DNA from 2 places in the Massilia sp. NP310 genome. Region 1 is predicted to be linked to the other one. Evidence: predicted binding sites of a transcription regulator. Region 1 holds the regulator's gene; the other holds the start of a gene.

The links. The regulator FNR, encoded in region 1, switches genes on or off when oxygen is low (the NO sensors DNR and NnrR bind a similar motif). The targets are predictions, from matches to a motif close to TTGATNNNNATCAA.
Region 2: KY496_RS15530 (KamA family radical SAM protein) is a predicted target of FNR. The motif match lies at 4,030-4,043, and genes of this name have one in related genera.

Annotation. Positions count from the first base shown of each region.
Region 1 covers NZ_CP080379.1:1,817,280-1,829,596, reverse strand. The annotation lists gene KY496_RS07950 (penicillin-binding protein 1A) at 1-259, opposite strand, end outside; gene KY496_RS07945 (SDR family oxidoreductase) at 479-1,525, shown strand; gene KY496_RS07940 (transporter) at 1,587-2,402, shown strand; gene KY496_RS07935 (DMT family transporter) at 2,436-3,374, opposite strand; gene KY496_RS07930 (AraC family transcriptional regulator) at 3,433-4,203, opposite strand; gene fnr (fumarate/nitrate reduction transcriptional regulator Fnr) at 4,209-4,970, opposite strand; gene KY496_RS07920 (cytochrome ubiquinol oxidase subunit I) at 5,198-6,694, shown strand; gene cydB (cytochrome d ubiquinol oxidase subunit II) at 6,699-7,706, shown strand; gene KY496_RS07910 (DUF2474 domain-containing protein) at 7,706-7,834, shown strand; gene KY496_RS07905 (molecular chaperone) at 7,909-8,592, shown strand; gene KY496_RS07900 (formate dehydrogenase region TAT target) at 8,579-8,797, shown strand; gene KY496_RS07895 (formate dehydrogenase subunit alpha) at 8,815-11,634, shown strand; gene fdh3B (formate dehydrogenase FDH3 subunit beta) at 11,668-12,317, shown strand, end outside.
Region 2 covers NZ_CP080379.1:3,527,723-3,540,039, reverse strand. The annotation lists gene KY496_RS15550 (HDOD domain-containing protein) at 1-853, opposite strand, end outside; gene KY496_RS15545 (DNA-3-methyladenine glycosylase) at 1,013-1,582, shown strand; gene KY496_RS15540 (methyl-accepting chemotaxis protein) at 1,595-3,319, opposite strand; gene KY496_RS15535 (cache domain-containing protein) at 3,383-3,838, opposite strand; gene KY496_RS15530 (KamA family radical SAM protein) at 4,120-5,514, shown strand; gene KY496_RS15525 (MFS transporter) at 5,535-6,794, shown strand; gene KY496_RS15520 (sorbosone dehydrogenase family protein) at 6,852-8,165, shown strand; gene KY496_RS15515 (hypothetical protein) at 8,173-8,499, opposite strand; gene ctaD (cytochrome c oxidase subunit I) at 8,502-11,009, opposite strand; gene coxB (cytochrome c oxidase subunit II) at 11,006-11,968, opposite strand; gene KY496_RS15500 (cytochrome c family protein) at 11,965-12,317, opposite strand, start outside.

The DNA of each region.
Region 1 (12,317 bases):
GGGTGTCCTCGATCGCCAGCACGGCCGATTTGAGCAGCGCCGGCATCTTGGCCACCGAGACGAACTCGCGCCGCTCGGCGCCGAATTCGCCGATCAGCACCTTGTCGGCGGTGTAGACGCGCAGCGGGATCTTCGGCCGGTAGTCGGTGACGGCCTGGATGTCGGGGACGTCCGGCAGGATCGAGGCGCCGGCCACGTGCGGGGCGGTCGCGAGCAGCAGGGCGGAAAGCAGGATGACGAGGGGGCGACGTGGTTGCATGGCGGTTTTCGTGGACGGTTGGTCGAACGCGGCCGATCATACTGTCGCGCGGCGCCCGGGTCATGCGAAAAGGCCGAGGTAGCGCGACACGCCCCTGCGCAGGGCGGCTGGCGCTACCTTGGCCATGCCTCCGGCGAGCGGCGCATCCGTGGCACGGGACGACGCTGGACGCACGGAACGGGTATCCTTGCGCCAGTCAGTTTTCATGAGGAGAGATGGATGAGCACCAGGTATAGCGCATTGGTCGTCGGCGCCAGCGGCATCATCGGCAATGCGGTCGTACGCGAGCTGCACGGACGGCCGGAATGGCGGGTGCGGGCCTTGCCGCGCACTTTCGTGGACGGCGTCGAGAGCATCAAGGTCGACCTGACCGACGCCCAGGCCACCGCCAGCGCCCTGGAAGCGGCGCGCGATACGACCCACGTGTTCTACGCCGCGCTGAAGAGTGGGACCGACCTGCTCGACGAGGAGCGGATCAACGGCGGCATGCTGCGCAACCTGCTCGACGGCTTGAAGGCGGTCGGCGCCCCGCTGCAGCGCGTGGTGCACTATCAGGGCGCCAAGGTGTATGGCGTGCACCTCGGCGATGCCCAGGCGCCGTTCTACGAGGACGACCCGCGCCACATGACGCCCAACTTCTATTATGCCCAGGAAGACCTGCTGCGCGAGCGCGCCGCCGCCGGCGAGGTCGAATGGTCGATCCTGCGGCCCGACGTGGTGGTGGGCGACATTGCCGGCAATCCGATGAATATCGCGATGGTGATGGGCATGTTCGCCGCGCTCAGCAAGGACGCCGGCGCGCCGCTGCGCTTCCCGGGTACGGACAAGGTGTACTCGGGCGTGCTGGCCCAGACCACCGATGCCGACTGGATGGCGCGCGCCAGCGTCTGGGCCGCGCTCGATCCGGCGGCGCGCGGCGAAGCCTTCAACCTGGTCAACGAGCCGTTCCGCTGGGAGCGCGTATGGCGCCAGGTCGCGGCGGCCTTCGACATGGAGGTGGGACCGCCGCAGCCGTTCTCGCTGGCCAGGCAAATGCCGTTGAAGGCGCCGGCGTGGGAGCGCATCGTGCAGCGCCATGGCCTGCAGTCGATGCCTTACGAGAAGCAGGTCGGCTGGTGGTTCGGCGACTTCGTGTTCAATACCGAGTTCGACATGGTGTCGGACATGGGCAAGATCCGGCGCGCCGGTTTCACCGAAGCGGTGGAGCCCGGCGCGACGATCGTCAGCGCCATCGAGCGGCTGCGCGCCGCCCGCTGGCTGCCTTGAAGCGGCAGCTGGCGCCGGCTCGACCCTCGCATACCATGTCCAACCTCGTTTATCCGACCGCATGATGTTTCCATCAACCCTTACGCGCCCGCGCCGCCAGGCGGCGTTCCTGGTGCTGGCCTGCAGCGCCCAGTTCGCCCACGCCGACGACGGCGATGTCATCAATCCCGACCGCCCCAACGTCGCCAATTCCAGCCAGGTGGTCGGTGATGGCCGCCTGCAGCTCGAGATCGGCGTCAACTGGGATCGCCAGCGCAACGACGACCTGCACCTGCGCACCTTGAGCACGCCGGCGCTGCTGCGCATCGGCCTGGGCGACACGACGGAACTGCGCATCGAGACCGATGGCCGCAGCATCGAGCACGAGCTCGATCCGGCTAGTCGCGCGCGCACCACGACTGCGGGCTGGAATGCCGTGTCGATCGGATTCAAGTGGCATCTTGCCGACGGCGAGGGCGTACATCCGGCCCTGGGGCTGATCGGCTCAGCGGCGCTGCCAAGCGGCAGCTCGGCGCTGCGGGTCAAGGGTGTGCTGCCGCAGCTGGTGCTGGCGGCCGAGTGGGATCTGCCGAAAGGCTGGTCATTGGCCGTGACGCCGGGCGCCGGGGCCGATGTCGACGATGACGGCGCGCGCTACCACTACGGCATCCTGGCGGCGTCGCTGGGCAAGAAATTCACTGAACGCGTCCAGGGATTCCTTGAAGTGGCGGCGCCGCAGATCGCGTCCGCATCGCATGGCGGCGACCGGATGCAGGTCGACGCCGGCGTCAGCTGGCGCCTGAACAAGAACTGCCAGGTCGATGCGATGGTGGTGCATGGGTTGAATCGACATACGCCCGACCTGAGCCTGGCGTTCGGGCTGTCGGTGCGGCGCTGAGGTCGCCGCAGTTTCAACGCTGCGCCGACAGGATCAGTGCGCGCCCCGGTGCGCCGACGCGCACGAGACCACGCCCGCGACCAGCAACGCCAGGGCGGCGGTCTCGAACCCGCTCGGCCAGCGCGCCTCCCACAAGAAGCCGTACAAGGCCGCGAAGATGGTCTCGAACACGATCATCTGGCCCATCAGGCTCAGGGGCAGCGCGCGGCTGGCATGGTTCCACAGGGCGTTGCCGACCACCGAGCACAGGATGGCGACCGTGGTGACCAGGGCGCCGAACTGCATCCAGGCCGGCAGCGTGTGCGCGCCCGGCGCCAGCACGAAGGCCGGCATCGCCAGCGCCAGGGCCATCAGCCCGGTGACCACGCCCACCAGCAGGTTCCATTCATGCGGCGAGATCCCCTCGATGCGCGCCAGCCAGCGGCTGTTGTGCACCGCGAAGAGGGTCCATGACACCAGCGCGCCGAAGGCGCATGCCAGTCCGGCGGCCGAGCCGGGGCCGGACGCCGACAGCGACTCCCAGCCGATGCAGGCCAGGCCGGCGCCGCTCAGCAGCAGCGACGGCAGCAGGCGGCGCAGCGGCACCGCGTGACGGTCGCGCGAACCGACCAGGGTGACCGCGATCGGCAGCAGCCCGATCACGATCGAGGCCATGGCCACGCCGCCCAACTGGACCGCGTTGGCGAGGAACAGGTAGTAGACGATGTTGCCGGTGAGGCTGAGCCAGATCAGGCTGCGCCAGGCCGGCCAGCCGAGATGGCGGCGCAGCCGTCCCCAGGCCGGGGCGATCAGGATGGCGGCGACCAGGCCATAGGCCAGGTAGCGCCCGGCCGAGAGCTGGATCGGCAGGAATCCCGGCGCCAGTTCCGGCGCCAGGAAGACCAGGCCCCAGAGCGCGCCGGCGGCGATGCCCGCGCCGATGCCGAGCAGGGTGGAGCGGGACAGCCCGCCCGCGCCAGTAGCGATGTACATGATGAATCTCCTTTGAAGAGATTCTCGGATCCGGACGTGGGTCCGGTCTTGGCCGGGACTACCGCGGTGTTGGCGGTGTCTCCTGACCCGCACGCCGACAGGCGCCGGGTGTGGTGTCGAACACGCGGCGCATCGCCCGCGTCAGGCTGGCCTGGTCCGAAAAGCCGCAGGCGAGGGCGATGTCGGCCACGCTGCGCGCGCTGTGCGTCAACAGGCTGCGGGCGCAATCCAGGCGGCAGCGCAGCAGCCAGGCATGCGGCGTGCTGTCCAGCTCTTCGCGAAACAGCGCGTGCAGGCGGCTGACGCTCAGGTTGGCGGCGCGCGCCATCGACTCGGTGCTCCAGGCCAGGCCGGGCGCGGCCTCGATGCGCGCCAGCAGGGCGGCCAGGCGCGAGGTGGCGCGCGGCGCGTCCAGGCTCAGGGTGTCGAGCAGCAGCGGCACCCAGCCCTGCACCAGCGCGCGGGGCGGGGCGTGGGTTGGCGCGGCATCGCGCGCCATCACCCCCATGAACTCGACCAGCTTGCGCGCCGCGGGGCCAAGCGTGACGAAGGGCCGCTCCAGCAGGCGCTGCCACGGGCCACTGCCGAAGGCGGCGCCGTCGACGTCGACGATCAGGGAGCCGTTGGCACCCGGGCTCGATTGCGCATGCCAGGCGCCGGGCGCCACCAGCGCGCCATGCAGGGGATCGAGCCGGCCGCGCCGCGCTTCGATGTCGAGCACGACTTCACCGTGCACCGGCAGCACCAGCTGGGCGAAGTCATGGCGGTCGCCCCAGTGCACGCGGTCGTAGCTGCGCAGGTGCAGGTCGCACGCGGGCTGCGGCGTCATGGGCTTTACGCCATCGGGCTGCAGGCGTCGGTGCCGGCCGCCAGCGCCTTCAGCTTGACCGGATCGAGCAGGGTGACTTCGCGCTTGTCGACCTCGAGCCAGCCCTGCTTTTTAAAGCGCGACAGCAGGCGGCTGATGCTTTCGATGGTCAGGCCCAGGTAGTTGCCGATGTCTTCGCGCGACATGCGCAGCTGGAAGCGGTTGGCCGCATAGCCGCGGGCGGCGTAGCGCGCCGACAGGTTGACCAGGAACACGGCGAAGCGCTGCTCGGCGCGCATATTGCCGAGCAGGAGCATGACGTTCTGCTCGCGCGTGATTTCCTGGCTCATGATGCGGTGGAAGTGGCGCAGCAGCGTCGGCACCTCGCCGAACAGGTCTTCCAGGCGCGCGAACGGGATCTCGCAGACCTCGGAGTCTTCCAGCGCCACCGCATCGCAGTGGTGGGTGCCGCTGATCGCATCCATGCCCAGCAGCTCGCCGGCCATCTGGAAGCCGGTGATCTGGGCTTCGCCGGCGGCGTTCACCTGGTAGGTCTTGAAGTGGCCGAAGCGCACCGCGTACAGGTTGCGGAACGACTCGCCCACGCCGTACAGGCGCTCGTCGCGCTCCAGGCGGCGACGGCGGCCGATGATCTTGTCCAGGCGGTCGATCTCGGCGTCTTCCAGGCCCATCGGCAGGCACAGCTGGTGCATGCTGCACTGGGCGCAGGACTTGAGCGCATGGATGTTCAGGGGCGGCTCGGCTTGCCGGGACAGGGGCTGGCTCATGACGGATGGTCGCTTTGTTCAGTACACCGCAAATTATAGACCCGTTGGCTGAGCATTCTGGCCGGCAAGGCCGAAATTTGCACCAAATTGGGAAGTTTTCATGAACTTTTGTTGCGAACCGAGCGGCATGTGTTCAAAAACCACTCAACAATGATAAAAATGATATGGCCAATCGTGCGAGGCCGATGTCGTGATCTACTTGGCGCCATCGATACGGGGGAGTTTGCATGCTTGGTCTTACAGCCCTGGAACTGGCGCGCATCCAGTTTGCCTTCACGATTTCCTTCCACATCATCTTCCCCGCGATCACGATCGGCATGGCCAGCTACCTGGCCGTGCTCGAGGCGTGCTGGCTCAAGACCGGGCGCCAGGTCTACGTCGACCTGTACCACTTCTGGCTCAAGATCTTCGCCGTCGCCTTCGGCATGGGCGTGGTGTCGGGCATCGTGATGGCCTACCAGATCGGCACCAACTGGAGCTACCTGTCCGAATTCGCCGGCAGCGTCATGGGCCCGCTGCTCACCTACGAGGTGCTGACCGCCTTCTTCCTGGAGGCCGGCTTCCTGGGCGTGATGCTGTTCGGCTGGAACCGGGTCGGGCCGCAGCTGCACTTCCTGGCCACCTGCATGGTGGCCATCGGCACCCTGATCTCGTCGACCTGGATCCTGGGCGCCAACAGCTGGATGCAGACGCCGCAGGGCTACGCCATCGAGGGCGGGCGCATGATCCCGGTCGACTGGCTGGCCATCATCTTCAATCCCTCCTTTCCCTACCGCCTGATGCACATGGTGGTGGCGGCCTACCTGGCCACGGCGCTGATCGTCGGCGCCTCGGCCGCCTGGCACCTGCTGCGCGGACGCGACAACAAGAACGTGCGCAAGATGCTGTCGATGGCGATGTGGATGATCCTGCTGGTGGCGCCGATCCAGGCGGTGATCGGCGACTTCCATGGCCTCAATACGCTCAAGCACCAGCCGGCCAAGCTGGCGGCGATGGAGGGGCACTGGGAAAACACGCCGGGCGAGGCGGTGCCGCTGATCCTGTTCGGCATTCCCGACATGGAGCGCGAAGAGACGCGTTACGCGGTCGAGATTCCCTACCTGGGCAGCATCATCCTCACCCATACGCTGAGCGGCCAGTTCCCGGGACTGAAGGAGTTCCCGCGCGAAGACCGCCCCAATTCCCTGATCGTGTTCTGGAGTTTCCGGGTCATGGTCGGCCTGGGCCTGTTGATGATCGCCCTCGGGGCCTGGAGCCTGTGGCTCAGGCGGGGAGGGCGGATCTACGGCAAGCGCCTGTTCCTGCGCTTCGCCTTGCTGATGGGGCCGGCCGGCCTGATCGCCATCCTGGCCGGCTGGATCACGACCGAGGTCGGCCGCCAGCCGTGGGTGATCTACGGCGTGCTGCGCACCGCCGATGCGGTCTCGCCGCACAGCGTCACCACGATGGGCGTGACGCTGGCGATGTTCGTCGTGGCCTACGTCTTCGTGTTCGGCGCCGGCACCGTCTACCTGCTGCGCCTGATCAACAAGGGGCCGCAGCACTTCGCCCTGAACAAGCCGCCCGAGGGCGGGCCGGGCGAAGGGCGCACGCCGATGCGGCCGCTGTCGGCGGCCAACGTCGACAACGACGACAGCATCGAAGGCAATATCGACGACAATCCCGTCCAAGGCGCTGACCGCGGCGCCGACCGCGACGGCGGCAACCCACCGACGCGGAGCTGACACCATGGGCATCGACACATCCGTCATCTGGATCCTGATCATCTTTTTTTCCGTCTTCATGTACGTGCTGCTGGACGGCTTCGACCTGGGCATCGGCATGCTGTTCCCGTTCACGCCGAAGAAGCGCGACCGCGACACCATGATGAATTCGGTCGCGCCGGTGTGGGACGGCAACGAGACCTGGCTGGTGCTGGGCGGGGAGGGGCTGCTGGCGGCCTTCCCGGTGGCCTACGCGATCATCCTCTCGGGGCTCTACCTGCCGCTGATCTTCATGCTCATCGGCCTGGTGTTTCGCGGGGTGGCCTTCGAGTTCCGCTTCAAGGCCAAGGAGCACGAGCGCCACCTGTGGGACAAGGCCTTCATCGGCGGCTCGGTGGCGGCGGCCTTCTTCCAGGGCGTGACCCTGGGCGGCTTTTTGGACGGCATCACGGTCTCGGGCCGCAGCTTCGCCGGCGGGCCGCTCGACTGGGTCGCGCCGTTCCCGCTGCTGGCCGGCGTGGGCGTGATGATCGCCTACACACTGCTGGGCGCCACCTGGCTGGTGATGAAGACCGAGGGCGAGCTGCAGGCGCGCATGATCCAGGTCGCGCGGCCTTTCGCCTGGCTGCTGCTGGGGGCCATCGTCGCGGTCAGCATCTGGACCCCGCTGCGCTTCGCGGCGGTGGCCGACCGCTGGTTCACCTTCCCCAACATCGCCTTCCTGGCGCCGGTGCCGATCCTGGTCGTGCTGTGCATGGCGCTGCTGCTGCGCTCACTGGGGCGCCAGCCGTTCCGCCAGCCCTTCGTGCTGGCGCTGGCGCTGATCTTCCTCGGCTACAGCGGCATGGCGATCAGCATCTGGCCGCACGTCGTGCCGCCCGCGATCACGATCTGGGAAGCCGCCTCGCCGCCGCAGAGCCAGGGCTTCGCCTTGGTCGGCACGCTGTTCATCCTGCCCATCATCCTGATGTACACGGGGTGGTCGTACTGGGTATTCCGTGGCAAGGTCAAGCATGACGCGGGGTATCACTGATGGCGGCGCGCCGCGAATGGCTGCGCCGGCTGGGGTGGATGGCGCTGCTGTGGCTCGGTGGTGTCGTCACCCTGTCGCTCGTCGCATTTCTCATAAGAATCGTCATGCATGCCGCCGGAATGCGCTAGGCGCAACTGTGCGCGCTCAATGTGAATCGGCGTCTACACTGGCGATACAAATTGAACAACTGGAGTGATCGACAGTGTCATCTACAAGTCCGAGCACGTCCGTCAACACCGCCTTCGTCGCGGTCTCTGCGCCTGCCATGTCGCCCAGCGGCGAAGACCAGGCCAGGGCCGACCTCTACGCCTTGCTCTCGCGCCTGCTGCTGGCGGCGCCCGACGCGGCGCTGCTGGAAGCGCTTGCGTCCAGCGATCCTATTTTGGCCGAAGGCGGCGATCCGGCGCTGGAGCGTGCGTGGGAACACCTGACCGTGGCGTCCGGCGTGATGGACGCCCAGGTGGTGCACGATGAATTCAACGCACTGTTCGTCAGCATCGGCACGCCGCCGGTCGACCCGTATGGCTCGCGCTACCTGGCCGGCTACATGAACGACACGCCGCTGGCGCTGCTGCGCGACGACCTGGCGCGGCTTGGCCTGGCGCGCATGCGCGGCCGGGGCGAGTTCGAGGACCACCTCGGCGCGCTGTGCGAGACCATGCGCGTGCTGGTCGCTGGCGCCCCCGGCATCCGGCGCCAGCCGCTGGCGGTGCAGCGCCAGTTCTTCGAGGCCCACATCGGCGGCTGGTGCATGCGCGCGCTGGACGACATCGCCAATGCCGAGGGCGCCAACTATTACCGCCTGGTCGCGCGCTTCGCGCAGGCCTTCCTGGCCATCGAGGCCGAGAGCTTCGCAGTAGGAGAGGACACCGATGAGCAAGCATGATCGACAGACGCCGGGCCAGCCCGACCCGGCGCGGCGCGGCTTCCTGAAGGCCGCCCCGCTGGGCGCGCTGGTGGTGGCCGCTGCCGCCGCCCCGGCCAGCGCGGCGCCTGAGGCCGCACCGGCCGCGCCGGACCCCAAGGTCAAGCGCGGCTATCACGAGACGGATCACATCCGCCGCTACTACGCCACCGCCGCCTACTGGTAGGCAAGCAGAGGAATCCCATGTCACTGGTCAAGTCTACGCGCGACAGCGCCCTGAAACGGCGCCGCTTCCTGGTCGGGGCCGGCGTTGCCGCCGGCGCCGGCGCCCTGGCGCGCCACCTGCCGCTGAACGTGATCGAGCCGGCCCAGGCCGACCCGGTGCCGAACACCCCGGTGCCCACCGAAGTCAAACGCACCGTGTGCAGTCACTGCTCGGTCGGCTGTTCGGTGGACGCGGTGGTCGCCAACGGCGTCTGGGTGCGGCAAGAGGCCGCCTTCGATTCGCCCATCAATATGGGCGCCCACTGCGCCAAGGGCGCATCGGTGCGCGAGCACGCCTTCGGCGAGCACCGCCTGCGCTATCCGATGAAGCTGGTGAACGGCAAATACCAGCGCATCTCCTGGGACCAGGCGATCGACGAGATCGGCGACAAGCTGCTGCACTTGCGCAAGGAAGCCGGCCCGGATGCGCTGATGCTGATCGGCAGCTCCAAGCACAATAACGAGCAAGCCTATTTGCTGCGCAAGTTCATGTCGTTCTGGGGCTCGAACAACTGCGACCACCAGGCCCGCATCTGTCACTCGACCACCGTCGCCGGCGTGGCCCAGACCTTCGGCTACGGGGCGATGACGAACTCGTTCAATGACCTGCACTACAGCAAGGCGGTGCTGTTCATCGGCTCCAACCCGGCCGAGGCCCACCCGATCTCGATGCTGCACTTCCTGCACGCCAAGGAGCTGGGCGCCAAGATGATCGTCATCGATCCGCGCTTCACCCGCACGGCGCGCTTTGCCGACCACTACGTGCGCGTGCGGCCGGGCACCGACATCCCGCTGGTGTGGGGCATCCTGTGGCACATCTTCAATAACGGCTGGGAAGACAAGAAATTCATCGAAGAGCGCACCTGGGGCATGGACGACGTGCGCGCCGAAGTCATGAAATGGACGCCCGACAAGGTGTCGGACGTGACCGGCGTGCCGGAATCGGCGGTGCGCCTGGCGGCCGAGATGCTGGCGACCAACCGTCCCTCGTCCGTGGTCTGGTGCATGGGCATCACCCAGCACCACGTCGGCACCGCCAATGTGCGCGCGCTGTCGATCCTGCAGCTGGTGCTGGGAAATATCGGCATTCCCGGCGGCGGCGCCAACATCTACCGCGGCCACGATAACGTGCAGGGCGCGACCGACGTCGGCCCCAACGGCGATTCGCTGCCCGGCTACTACGGCCTGGCCGAAGGCGCCTGGAAGCACTTCGCCAACGTCTGGGGCGTCGACTACGAATGGATCAAGTCGCGCTTCGGCTCCAAGGAACTGATGGAAAAGCCCGGCATCACGGTGTCGCGCTGGTTCGATGCGGTCAACGAAGAAAACCAGTTCATCGACCAGCCGAGCAATCTGCGCGCCGTGTTCTACTGGGGCCACGCGCCGAACAGCCAGACCCGCCTGCCGGACATGAAGGCGGCGATGCAAAAGCTCGACATGATGGTGGTGATCGATCCCTATCCGAGCATGACGGCGGCGATGCATGGCCGCACCGACGGCGTCTATCTGCTGCCGGCCGCCTCGCAGTTCGAGACCCAGGGTTCGTGCACGGCCTCGAACCGCTCGATCCAGTGGCGCGAGCGGGTCATCCAGCCGCTGTTCGAATGCAAGACCGACCACGAGATCATGTACCTGTTCGCGCGAAAACTCGGCTTCGCCGAGGAACTGTGCAAGAACATCAAGGTGGTGCACAACGAGCCGGTGGTCGAGGATATCCTGCGCGAGATCAACCGCTCGTGTTGGACCATCGGCTACACGGGCTGCTCGCCCGAGCGGCTCAAGCTGCACATGGAAAACAAGCACACGTTCAACCCGACCACCCTGCGCGCCGATTCCGGCCCGTGCAAGGGCGACTACTACGGCTTGCCGTGGCCATGCTGGGGCACGCCGGAGATGAAGCATCCGGGCACGCCGATCCTGTATGACCTGAGCAAGAGCGTGGCCGAGGGCGGACTGCCGTTCCGCGCCAACTGGGGCGTCGAGCACAATGGATCGAGCCTGCTGGCGGCCGACGGCTCGACCAACAAGAACAGCGAGCTGGACTTCGGCTACCCCGAGTTCGACCACGTGTTCCTGAAAAAACTGGGCTGGTGGGCCGAGCTGACCCCGGCCGAGCAGGCCATGGCCGAGGGCAAGAACTGGAAGACCGACCTGTCGGGCGGCATCATCCGGGTCGTCATCGCCCACGGCTGCGCGCCGTACGGCAATGCGCGGGCGCGCTGCAACGTCTGGAACTTCCCCGATCCGGTGCCGGTCCACCGCGAACCGCTGGCTTCGCCACGACGCGACCTGGTGGCCAAGTACCCGACCTATGACGACAAGGCCAATCACTGGCGCCTGCCGACATTGTACAAATCGGTGCAGGCGGTCGACTATTCGAAAGACTTTCCGCTGATCATGACCTCGGGCCGCCTGGTCGAGTACGAGGGCGGCGGCGAGGAAACCCGGTCCAACCCCTGGCTGGCCGAGCTGCAGCAAAACATGTTCGTCGAGATCAATCCGCGCGACGCGGTCCAGATCGGCGCCAAGCTGGGCGAATACGTGTGGCTCGAGACCCCGACCGGCGCGCGCCTGAAGATGATGGCGATGGTCACCGAGCGGGTGCCGGTGGGCCTGGTATGGGCGCCGTTCCACTTCGGCGGCTGGTGGATGGGCGAGGACCTGGAACGGCACTATCCCGAGCATGGGGCGCCGATCGTGCGCGGCGAAGCCATCAATACCGGCTGGACCTACGGCTATGACGCCGTGACCATGATGCAGGAAACCAAGGTATCGCTGTGCCGCGTGGTGCGCGCCTGACGAGCCGACAGGAGATCGACTATGCCAGCAAGAATGAAATTTATCTGCGACACGGAGCGCTGCATCGACTGCAACGGCTGCGTGACCGCCTGCAAGAACGAGCACGAACTGGCCTGGGGCATCAACCGGCGCCGCGTGGTGACGATCAACGACGGCATCCCGGGCGAGCGCTCGGTGTCGGTCGCCTGCATGCACTGCACCGACGCGCCGTGCCTGGCCGTATGCCCGACCAACTGCATCTACCACACCGAGGACGGCATCGTCCTGCACAGCAAGGACCAGTGCATCGGCTGCGGCTACTGCTATTACGCCTGCCCGTTCGGCGCGCCGCAATTCCCCGAGACCGGCCTGTTCAACCACCGCGGCAAGATGGACAAGTGCACCTTCTGCGCCGGCGGCCCGGAACCGGACACCTCGGAAGCCGAGTTCAAGAAATACGGCCGTAACCGCATCGCCGAAGGCAAGCTGCCGGCCTGCGCCGAGCAGTGCGGCACCAAGGCGCTCTTGGGCGGCGACGCCAACGTCATCGCCGACATCTACCGCCAGCGGGTCGAGACGCGCGGCTACGGCCCGCAGCTGTGGGGCTGGAAGATCGCCTACGGCAGGCCGAAACGCGGTGGCCAGTACAAGGCCGAGGGCGACTCGCCGCGCGTCAACCAGGACGTGCGCGATTCGCAGAACCA
Region 2 (12,317 bases), 1.7 Mb from region 1:
CCTCGTGGAAGGCTTCCAGCAATTCGTCCAGGATCTCGGCGGTTTCTTCGCTCGACAATCCCAGATAGGCGCAGGCCGCGGCGCCGCCCTTGTTCCACTCGGTCGATTCGGCGTGGCCCTGGTAGCGGCAGATCGCGTTCTCGGCCAGCAGCGACAGCGCGACCAGCGAGCGCACCGGCGATGCCGTCGACGCGTCTTCGATCACGGCGTAGTCATGGTGGTGCAGGATGGCCCACGACACGTGGTCCGACAGCCCCCAGTTACGCGCCAGCAGGCAGCCGACGGCGGCGTGGCTGGTGTCGTGGCGCTCGACTTCGAGCGCGGTGAACGGACGGACCGCTTCGAGCGAGGCCGCGCCATAGGTGACGTTGTAATCCTTGAAACGCTCCATCAGCAGCGGCACGCCGGTGTCGCAGAACAGGCCGAAGGTGTGGGCCACGTCCGCTTCGCCCATGCGCAGGCGGCGCGACAGGAACACCATCGCCTGCGCGCGGCGGGTGGAGATGTCCCAGAAGCTGGCCAGGGCCGCGCTGTTGGCGGGAATCGCCTGGCGCGCCAGCAGGCCGGTCATCATGGCCGCGACCTGGTTAATGCCGAGGAACAGGATGGCCTGTTCGATCGACTTGGCCTTGCGCCGGCCGCCATAGATGGCCGAATTGGCAAGTTTCAGGAGGGCGCCGGACATGCCGACGTCGCTCGCCACGATCTTGCCGATGGCGTCCAGCGACGGATCTTCCGCCGCCAGTTCGCGTTGCAGGTCGGCGAGCAGGCTGGGCCGAGGCGGGATGCGGATCGATTTGATCAGGGCATCGACCTGGTCGATCTGCGGAATGGGCTCGACGACGGTGTTCATGGAGATGGAGGCGCGAATAGGCTTCGCGGAAATGCGGAGGACGCTGCCACTATACCCGAGTCATTTCGTTATTGCAGCAAGGCAATGCCATTATCACTCTATTCTTGTGTCAATTTCACCAAAACGGCGGGTCATGCTGTCCCGCGCTAGAATCGGCGCATGGCTATTTCTACAATTGCAGGGATCGATTTCTCGAAGCCGGCGGACGTCGTCGCGCAGCAGCTGATCGGCGTCACGGTGCTGGTCGACGGCGTCGGCGGCCGGATTGTCGAGACCGAAGCCTATGACCATGAAGACCCGGCCTCGCACGCGTATTCCGGGCCGACCGAGCGCAATGCGTCGATGTTCGGGCCGCCCGCGCATGCCTATGTCTACCGGTCGTACGGCATCCACTGGTGCCTGAATTTCGTGTGCCAGGAGGCCGGGCACGGCGCCGGGGTCCTGATCCGGGCGCTGGAGCCGGTGGCGGGCCTGGACCTCATGCGCGCGCGGCGCGACGCGCTGGACGAGCGCCTGCTGTGTTCCGGGCCGGGCAAGCTGTGCCAGGCGCTGGGCGTGACCCGTGCGCACAACGGCATGGCGTTGTCGGAACGACCATTCGAACTGCTGCCGGCCGAGCCCGGTCTGTCGCTGGTGGCAGGACCGCGCATCGGCATCTCGAAGGCGGTCGACGTGCCGTGGCGGTTCGGGCTGGCCGGCTCGCGTTTCGTCAGCCGGCCGTTCCGCTAGCCGAACCACGCTTCAGGCGCGCCGCCGCGTGGGCGCCGCGGGCGCCGCGGGCAGGGCGCGCACCGGACCGCCGCGCATCGCGCTGCCCGATGCGCGCCGTTCGCCCACGCCCTGGAAGCCGGATTCCGGCGCTTCTTCCGCGCTCGTCTCCTCTTGCGTTTCGACGCCCGCCGCATCGGCGTCCAGGCCGGGCGCGACGCGGAAGATCGCCACCGCCTTCGCCAGGTTCACGGTCTGCTCGTGCAGGCTTTCGGCCGCCGCCGCGGCCTGTTCGACCAGGGCCGCGTTCTGCTGGGTCATGCCGTCCATCTGCCCGACCGCGCGATTGACCTCGGCGATGCCGTCGGCCTGCTCGGTGCTGGCGATGCTGATGCGGCCGATGATGTCGTTCACCTGGCGCACCGAGGACACGATGTCGCCCATGCTGGCGCCGGCCTCGCTGACCGAAGCGTTGCCGCGCTCGATGATGTTCACCGAATCGGCGATCAGGCCCTTGATTTCCTTGGCCGCCGCCGCCGAGCGCTGGGCCAGGGTGCGCACCTCGGAGGCCACCACCGCGAAGCCGCGTCCCTGTTCGCCGGCCCGCGCCGCTTCCACCGCCGCGTTCAGGGCCAGGATATTGGTCTGGAACGAGATGCCGTCGATGACGCCGATGATCTCGACGATCTTGCGCGAGCTGGCCTGGATCGATTCCATCGTCGTCACCGCCTGCTGCACCGCCTGGCCGCCGCGCGACGCCAGTTGCGACGCTTGCGCCGCCAGCTCCGAGGCCTGGCGCGCATTGCTGGCATTGTCCTTGACCGCCGTGGTCAGGGTCTCCATGGTGCTGGCGGTCTGCTCGAGCGAGCCGGCCTGCATCTCGGTGCGGGTCGAGAGGTCGAGGTTGCCGCTGGCGATTTCCTGCGACGCGGTGTCGATCGAGCGCACCGCGTTCATCACGCTGTGCAGGGCGGCGTTCAGGCGCGCGATGGTGTGGTCCAGCGCCCGTGCGGTGTCGTCGATCTCGTCGCGGCCTTTCGCCTGCAAGGGCGGCGCGTCGAGCCGGCCTTCGGCCAGTTCGCCGACCGTGCGCGCGATCGCGTTGATCCCGCCCAGCATCGAGCGCCGCACCAGCATCGTCACCGCCAGCGACAGCCCGATCGACAGCAGCACCAGGCCGGCCATGCTCAAGCCCAGGCTGCGGAACTCGGCCTTGGCGGCGGCGTGGGCATCCTCGCTCATCTTTTTCTCGAGCTGGGCCAGGCGCGTCAGTTCGGCGTCGAGCGCGACGAACTGCTGCTCGGCCTTCTGCATCGAGTTGGTGGCGATCGACTGGTCGACCGAGGCCATCTCGATCGTCTCGCCGACCGCCTTGCGGTAGCGCGCCAGCGCCGCTTGCGAGGCCTCGATCGGCGCGCGCTCGTGCTGTTCGGCCTCCTGCGCGAACTTGCCCAGCTGGTCGCCGATGGCGGCGTGCCTGCGCTGGATGTCGGCGGTCAGGGCGCTCAGCCGGTTCTGGGCGAAGCTGCCGTTGACCCAGGCTAGCAGCTGGTAGGCGTTGGCATGCGCGAAGCGCGCTTCGCCGGCGACGTCGGCCACCGCCTGCAGGCGCGCGGCGCGCACCTGCACCATGTGTTCGAGCGAGGCATTCTGGCGCACCATGCCATAGTAGGCGGCCGCCGAAAGCAGGGTCAGCAGGACGAGCACGAGTCCCGGGGCCAGCAGCAGTTTCTGGCCGATCCGCAGTTTGTTCAGCATGGGAGTCACTCCTAGAGACGCGTGCGGCGGACGGATTCAACGTCCACCGCACGCCAACGGCAATCACTTCTTGTAGATGCCGGCTTCCAGCACCACGTCGTCGACCAGCAGGATATAGGTGGTCTTCGGCTCGATCTTGCCGGTGGTCGGGTTCTTGTACTGGTAGTCGACCCAGCCCTTGCCCTTGGCCGCAGCCAGCTCGATGATCTCGCGCCGGTATTTCTTGCCGTTCGCATCGGGCACATCGGTCAGGTCCTTGCCGACGATCGACGGGTTGTACGGATGGGCCAGCACGATGCCGGTCTTGACGTCGCGCAGGTCGACGTACAGCGAGCCCTGGACGAAGCTCGGATCCTTGGCGTTGATGAGTCTCATCATCTCGGCCTTGCCCTTGGTCTTGATGACGGTGGCGCCGCGCTCGGCCATCGCGATGGCGTCCTTCGCGGTCGGTTCGTTGGCGTGGGCGGCGGTGGCGGCCAGCCCCAGGCAGAGGGCGGCGGCGGTGGCGATCATCTTCATGGATGGCTTTCCTTTCGGGTGTGTTCGGTAGGATATTTCTCAAGTGCACGCACTAATGTACCGAGCCGTGACGGTGCCGGATTGCGTTCGCACAACGGCAGGAGCTGCGAGCCGGTCGCGTTGTGTCCTTGCCTCATTTCGCCAGGTCGCGTCGCGGGTTTGTTCTAAACACGGTCCGAGCAACAGTGAGGTTGATGGAAGGCAATTCCTGTTGCATACAGGCTCCCTAATATGAGTGCTTCCCGGCAACTTGCCGCCTGTCATCTCACTGGAGAATTCTCGTGACCACGACTGCATCGACGCCTTCCAAGTTCAAGCCATATACGCGCCAGTCCATTGTGACTGCGCGCCAATGGGAATGGCTCACGCCCGAGCTGCAGGAAGCCGTACAAGTGGTATCGCACGTGCTGCCGTTTCGCACCAATGCCTATGTGATGGATGAGCTGATCGACTGGAAGCGCGTGCCCGACGATCCGATCTACCGCCTGACCTTCCCGCACCGCGACATGCTGCCGGCCCATGAATACGAGCAGCTGCGCGAGCTGGTGCTGCACAAGAAGGACGACGCCGCCATCGCGCGCCTGGTGCACGACATCCGCATGCGCATGAATCCGCACCCGGCCGGCCAGATGACGCACAACGTCCCGCGCGTGAACGATGCGCCGCTCAAGGGCCTGCAGCACAAGTACAAGGAGACCGTGCTGTTCTTCCCCAGCGCCGGCCAGACCTGCCACGCCTACTGCACCTTCTGCTTCCGCTGGCCGCAGTTCGTCGGCATGGACGAGATGAAGTTCGACGCGCGCGAGTGCGGCGAGCTGGTGTCCTACCTCAAGATGCATCCGGACGTGACCGACGTCCTGATCACCGGCGGCGACCCGATGATCATGAACACCCGTTCGCTGGCCGAATTCCTCGAACCCCTGCTGGCGCCCGAGCTGGCCCACATCCAGAACATCCGCATCGGCACCAAGTCGGTCGCCTATTGGCCGCAGCGCTTCGTGTCGGACAAGGACAGCGACGACCTGATGCGGCTGTTCGAGAAAGTGGTGGCGAGCGGGAAGAACCTGGCCATCATGGGCCACTACAACCACGCGGTCGAACTGCGCGCGGCCGTAGCCCAGCAGGCGGTCAAGCGCATCGTCGGCACCGGCGCCACCCTGCGCATGCAGGGCCCGCTGATCCGCCACATCAACGAAGACCCGAAGAGCTGGGCCGAACTGTGGACCACCGGCGTGCGCCTGGGCGCCATTCCCTATTACATGTTCGTCGAGCGCGACACCGGCCCGCGCGACTACTTCGCGCTGCCGCTGGCGCGCGCCCACGAGATCTTCCAGGAAGCCTATTCGATGGTCTCGGGCCTGTCGCGCACCGTGCGCGGGCCGTCGATGAGCGCCTTCCCCGGCAAGGTCGTGATCGACGGGGTGGTGACCATCAATGGCGAAAAGCTGTTCGCCCTGCAGTTCCTGCAGGCGCGCAATCCCGATTGGGTGCGCCGTCCGTTCTTCGCCAAGTTCGACCCCAACGCCACCTGGCTCGATCATTTGAAGCCCGCGTTCGGGCGCGACCGCTTCTTCTTCGAAGTGGAAAGCGGCGGCCCGCTGCGCGGCCCCGGCGGACGGGTGATCCCGCTGGTGCCGGCCGGCCAGCGCGGCGAAGCCCAGCCCGACGCGGCCTGATGCCAGGCGCGGGTCCGACGATGCAACCAGGCGCCCTGGCGTCCGTAGCGCCCCTGCGCCTGTCCGGCGTGGGGGTGTTCTTCTACGTGTTCCTGCCGTTCGCGCTGGGGCACTTCCTGTCTTCGCTGCTGCGCAACGTGAACGCGGTGCTGGCCTCGCACCTGGTGGGCGCGCTGGCGCTCACCCCTAGCAAGCTCGGGCTGCTGACCAGCGCCTTCTTCTTCGCCTTCGCCCTGGTCCAGCTGCCGGTCGGGATGGCGCTGGACCGCTACGGGCCGCGCCGGGTGCAGGTGGCGATGATGCTGCTCGCGTCCTGCGGCGCGCTGCTGTTCGCAAACTGCAGCGGCTTCTATGGCCTGCTGGCGGCGCGCGCCATCATGGGCTGCGGCCTGGGCGGCTGCTTCATGGCGGCGGTCAAGGCGATCTCCACCTGGATCGCTCCGAACCGGCTGCCGTCGGTGCACGGCTACCTGATCGCGGTCGGCGGCATGGGCGCCGCCAGCGCCACCATGCCGGTGCGCGCCGTGCTGGAATACACCGACTGGCGCGGCCTGTTCTGCCTGCTGGCGGCGCTGGTGGCCTGCACCGGGTTGTTGATCGCGCTGCTGTACCCGAAGGCCGAGGGACCGGCCGCGCAGCGCGGTCCGCTGCTGCCGGCCCTGCGCGAAGTCTGGCGCGCGCCGAGCTTTCGCGCGGTCGCCTCGCTGGTCTTGATCCCGCATGCGGTGTTCTTCGGCGTGCAGGGCCTGTGGGTCGGGCGCTGGCTGTCCGATGTGGGGCGCTACCCCGAGCCCGCGGTCGCCTATCTGCTCTACCTGGGGATGGCGGCGGTGGTGTTCGGCGCGATCGCGGTCGGCATGGTCACCGAATGGGCCGGGCGGCGCGGTATGCCGCCGCTCGACGTGGCGGCGGCCGGCATCACGTTCTTCGTGCTGGTGCAGGCGGCCATGGTCATCGGCTACCGGCCCGGTGTCGCGATGCTGTCGGTGATGTTCACGCTGGTGGGCACGATCACCGGCATCGAGTACGCCATCGTGGCGCAGTCGATGCCGCGCGAACTGACGGGACGCGCCGCGACTTTCCTGAACCTCCTGATCTTCATCGGCGCCTTCCTGGTGCAGGCCGGCTTCGGGCTGGTGATCGGCCTGTGGCAGCCCGACCTGCTCGGCCGCGCGCCGCCGGAAGCCTATCGCGCCGCGTTTGCCCTGCTGGTGGCGATCCAGCTGCCCGGCCTGTGGCGGTTCGCGCGCCGGCGCACGGCTGAGCGTTCTCAGCCGTAACGTGCATGGGTGGCTTTGTCATATACACTTCCCCAGTCCATACTCTTGGGGAAAGTCATGCGCAAACCACTCCCGTTCATGTGCGCAGGCGCCATGCTCCTGCTGGCCGCCTGCGGCGACAAATCGACCTTGCCGGCCGGCGCCGACATGGGTTCGCAGCCGACCCTGAAGGAGCCGAACAAGACCCTGATCCCGACCGTCCACATCGCCCCGGCCAAAGGCTGGCCGGCGAACACGACGCCGGTCCCGGCGCCCGGCCTGGCGGTGAACGCCTTCGCCACCGCGCTCGACCATCCGCGCTGGGTCTATGTGCTCCCGAACGGCGACGTGCTGGTGGCCGAGACCAATGCGCCGCAGCGTCCGGCGAAGAGCGGCATCGGCAACTGGGTGACGGGCAAGGTCATGGCGCGCGCCGGCGCCGGCGTGCCGAGCGCGAACCGTATCAGCCTGCTGCGCGACGCCGATGGCGACGGCGTGGCCGAGCTGAAACGCGTGTTCCTGAAAGACCTGAATTCGCCGTTCGGCATGGCGCTGGTGGGCGACACGCTGTACGTGGCCAATACCGATGCGGTGGTGCGCTTTCCGTACAAGGAGGGGGTGACCGAAATCCTCGACAAACCGCAGCAGGTGGCGCCGCTGCCGGGCGGTCCGCTGAACCACCACTGGACCAAGAACATCATCGCCAGCAAGGACGGCACGAAGCTGTACGCGACCACGGGCTCGAACAGCAACGTCGCCGAGAACGGCATGGACCAGGAGCAGGACCGGGCCGCGATCCTGGAGATCGACCTCGCCAGCGGCAAGACGCGCGTGTTCGCGTCGGGCCTGCGCAATCCGAACGGCATGGCCTGGCAGCCCGAGACCGGCGTGTTGTGGACCGTGGTGAACGAGCGCGACCTGATCGGCAGCGACCTGGTGCCGGACTACCTGACCTCGGTGAAGGATGGCGGTTTCTATGGCTGGCCGTACAGCTACTTCGGCAAGCACGTCGACACGCGCGTCAAGCCGCCGCGTCCCGACCTGGTGGAAAAGGCGATCGTGCCGGATTACGCGCTGGGCGCCCACGTGGCCCCGCTGGGCCTGGCATTCTACGAAGGATCGCTGCTGCCGGGGCAGTACAGGAACGGCGCCATCGTCGGCAACCACGGCTCCTGGAACCGCAAGCCGCGCTCGGGCTACAACGTCGTGTTCGTGCCGTTCAAGGATGGCCGGCCGAACGGCAAGCCGGTCGACATGCTGACCGGCTTCGTCAACCAGGATGGCGAGGCCCATGGCCGGCCGGTCGGCGTCGCGGTCGACAGGAAGGGCGCGGTGCTGGTGGCCGACGACGTCGGCAACGTGATCTGGCGCGTGGCGCCGGACGCGGGTTGATGCGCCGTCAGGCGCATCCACTGACCAGCAGGACCGGCATCCCGGTCCACGCGATCGCCACGAAGGCCAGCACCGCGCTGGCCGCCGCCACGTAATCCACGAACTCGGTCGAGCCCAGCCGCAGGCGCTTGCCGGCGGCGGCGCCGCTCCACACGCAGACGGCCAGCGCCAGCAGCGTGGCGCCGCCCAGCAGCCACGGGTTCGGCCCTTCCGGCCGCCAGGCGCCCGGCGTGCACTGGGCCGCGGCCACGATATAGCTGAAGCCAAAGTGCGCGGCCCAGGCCAGGAGGGGAAGCGAGGCGCGCGTGGCGCGCCGGAAGAATCGGTCGTCCATGTTCAATCCATCACCAGCAGCAGGCCGCGGATCACCACCATGGCGGTGATGCCCTGCAGGGTCACGTAATGCCAGATCAGCGCGATATTGTCGCGCGTGGCGCGGTTTTCGGGCTTGACAAGGCCGCGCCAGGCGCGCACGCACAGGTAGGGCGCGGCCAGCAGCAGCACGAACAGCATCACGCCCTGGAAACCGAGCATGATCGCGATCGAGGCGTTCCAGGCATCCTTGGTGCCATCGAGATGCACCAGGCGCCAGCTGTGCACGTCGAGCAGGAAGGCGGCCGTGGTGCAGGCCAGCGCCGCGAGTGTCGTCCAGGCCATGCCGTGGCCCTTCAGGCGGCCACTGAACCAGACCAGGGCGGAGCCAAGCAGCAGCAGGGCGGCGGCGGCGATGGTGTACGTTCCATCGGGCAGCGAGGCGCCCGGCGGCGGACAGATCTCGAGCCGCATCGAGGTGTGGATGTAGGTGTAGGCGAAAGACCAGAAGATCCCGTAGATCACGATCAGCATGATGAAGGTGCCCCACCACGAATGCGAGGCGACGCCGACCGCGCCGATCGGCAGCTTGATGCCGCCGCCGATCGGGGCGTGGGTCATGTTGACGCTGCGGTCCGATTGCCACAGCCAGCCGATGATGCAGGCGACGGCGATGACGCCGCAAATCGAGGCCAGCACCATCGCCTTCACGGTCAGCAGCAGGAAGAAGCCGGCCGTGCCGGCGGCGCCGATCACGGTCAGCCAGCTGTCGCCGGGCAGGATCATCAGGTAGTTGGGCGTCGCGCTCACCGGGCTGGTGGCGATCGTCTCGCGGCGGCCGGTGACGGTATTGGGCAGGTAGTGGCGGCCTTCTTCGACCTCCTTCGACAGGGTCGGCTGGTCCCACAGCGGATCGTCGGACGTGACGATCGGGATGCTGCGGTTGCCGTAGTCCTCGGACGGCAGCCACTCGAGCGTCGCCGCGTTCCACGGATTGCCGACTTCCTTGGTTGGCCGGCGCAGGGTGCGGGTGGCGTCGACGATCATGGCCACGATGCCGAGGGCGAACATGAAGGCGCCGACGGTCGAGAGCATATTGAGCCAGTCCCAGCCCATCTCGTGCGAGTAGGTGTAGACCCGGCGCGGCATGCCGTACAGGCCCGTGATGTGCATCGGGAAGAAGGTGATGTTGAAGCCGCCGAACAGCAGCGCGAAGATCCATTTGGCCCAGCGCTCCGACATCTGGTTGCCGTTGATGAGCGGCAGCCAGTAATAGATGGCGGCGAACACCGGGAACACCATGCCGCCGATCAGCACGTAATGCAGGTGGGCCACGATGAAATAGGTGTCGTGCACCTGCCAGTCGAACGGGATCACGGCCACCATCACGCCGGTCAGCCCGCCCAGCACGAAGATGAACATGAAGCCGAGCATGAATAGAGTAGGCGCATTCAGCTTGATGCGGCCACTCCATAAGGTGGCGATCCAGCCGAACACCTGGATGCCGGTGGGGATCGCCACCGCCATGCTGGCCGCCGAGATCAGGCTCATCTCGAGCACGCCCAGGCCGGCGGTGAACATGTGGTGGGCCCACAGGCCGAAACTGAAGATGCCGACGCCGACCAGCGCCACCACGATCACGCGCCGTCCCACCAGGCGGTTCTGGGCGATGGTCGGGATCATGGTCGAGATCATGCCGGCCGCCGGCAGGAAGATGATGTAGACCTCGGGATGGCCGAAGAACCAGAACAGGTGCTGCCAGATCAGCGGGTCGCCGCCGCGCTCGGCATCGAAGATCGGCATGTTGAAGGCGCGCTCGAGTTCGAGCAGCGCGGTGCCGGCGATCACGGCCGGGAAGGCGATGATGATCATCACGCCCACCACCAGCATGGCCCAGGCATACACCGGCATGCGGCGCAGGGTCATGCCCGGCGCGCGGGTGAACAGGATGCCGACGATCAGCTCGATCGCGCCGGCGATCGCCGAGATCTCGATGAAGCCGATCCCCAGCAGCCAGAAGTCGGCGTTCAGGCCGGGCGAATACTTCATGCCGGTCAGCGGCGGATACATGAACCAGCCGCCGTCCGGCGCCAGGCCCCAGAACAGGGTGCAGAAGAAGGCCAGGCCGCCGAAGGCATAGGCCCAGAAGGCGTAGGCCGACAATCGGGGGAAAGGCAGATCGCGCGCGCCCAGCATATTGGGCAGCAGGTAGACCGCGATCGCCTCGACGATCGGGATCGCGAACAGGAACATCATCACGGTGCCGTGCATCGTGAAGATCTGGTTGTAGGTGCTGGCGGCCACCAGGTCGTTGTCCGGCACCGCCAGCTGCACCCGCATGATCAGGGCCAGGATGCCGGCCAGGATGAAGAACAGGATCGCCGTCCCGATGTACATCAGGCCGATATTGGTGTTGTTGACCGACTTGAAGAAGCGCCAGCCGCTGGGCGTTTCCCAGATCTGTTCGAGGCGGGTCAGCTCCAGCGGTGGGCGGGGCAGGGGATTCGGCAAAGCGTCGTCGCGCGTCGTCATTTCAGGTGCTCGAGGTAGGTGGCCAGCGCGCGCAGGGTTTCGCCGTCCAGGTCTTGTGAAGGCGGCATGAACACGCCTGGCTTGATGGCTTGCGGGTCGGCGATCCAGCCGGCCAGCGTGCCGCGGTGGTTGCGCAGGGTGCCGGCCGCGATCTCGCGGCGGCTGCCGACGTGGGTCAGGTCGGGCCCCAGGCGCGACGTGTCGGCGATCCTTGCCTGCTCCGAGAACGGCGGCACGTCGGTGACGCCGCGGATCGTGTGGCAGGCCTGGCATTGCTGCGCCAGGAAGGCCTCGCGGCCGCGCTGCAGCACGGTGGTGTCGGCCGGCAGGCTTGGCGCCGCCTGGCGCGCCAGCCAGGCGTCGAATTCGGGGCGCGGCAGGGCGATCACGTGGAAGGCCATGCGCGCGTGCTGCTCGCCGCAGTATTCGGCGCACTGGCCGCGGTAGACGCCCGGCTTGTCGGCGCGCAGGGTCAGGCCGGTGACGCGGCCCGGGATCATGTCGCGCTTGCCGGCCAGCGACGGCACCCACAGGCTGTGGATCACGTCGGACGCGGTCAATCCGAGGTAGACCGATTCGCCGACCGGGATGTGGATCTCATTGGCGCTGATGATCTCGCGATTGGTGGCCGGGTCGCGGTAGCGCACCTCCCACCACCACATCTTGCCGGTGACCGAGATCGTCAGCGCATCGTGCGAGGTCTGCGGCGCCAGCTGCGCGCTGCGCCAGGTGCTCCAGGCCAGGAGGGCAGTGAGCACCACGACCGGGAAGGCGATGCCGGCGCCGAAGATCCAGATGGCGGGCCGGATCGGGCGCGCCTGGCGCCGCATGGCCAGGGTCAGCAAGGCCATCACGAAGATGAAGATCAGCGTGCCGCCGACGAACAGCACCCAGCTGAACTGGTGGATGATGGCGGCGTCGGCGCCGGCCGGATGGAGGACGGATTGCAGGTCGTTCATTTCAGGGTGTACATGAAGGCCGCCATATGGCGCGCCTCTTCTTCGGAAATGCCGAGCGCCGGCATCAGCGTGCCGGGCTTGACCGCGGGCGGGTTCCGCAGGAAGCGGACCATGTTCTCGGGCTGGTTCGGGATGCTGCCTGCGATATAACTCAGGCGGCCCATGTACTGCAGCGACGGGCCGGCGTCGCCGTTCGTGCCCTGCACCTCGGGAATGAAATGGCAGGCCGCGCACTGGTATTGCTGGGCCAGCAGGCGACCGCGCTCCGGATCGCCCCCTTCGACACGGCTCGGCTTGTCCTGGCTGCCGCAGCCGCTCGCCAGCAGCGCGCACAGCAGCATGGCGCTGG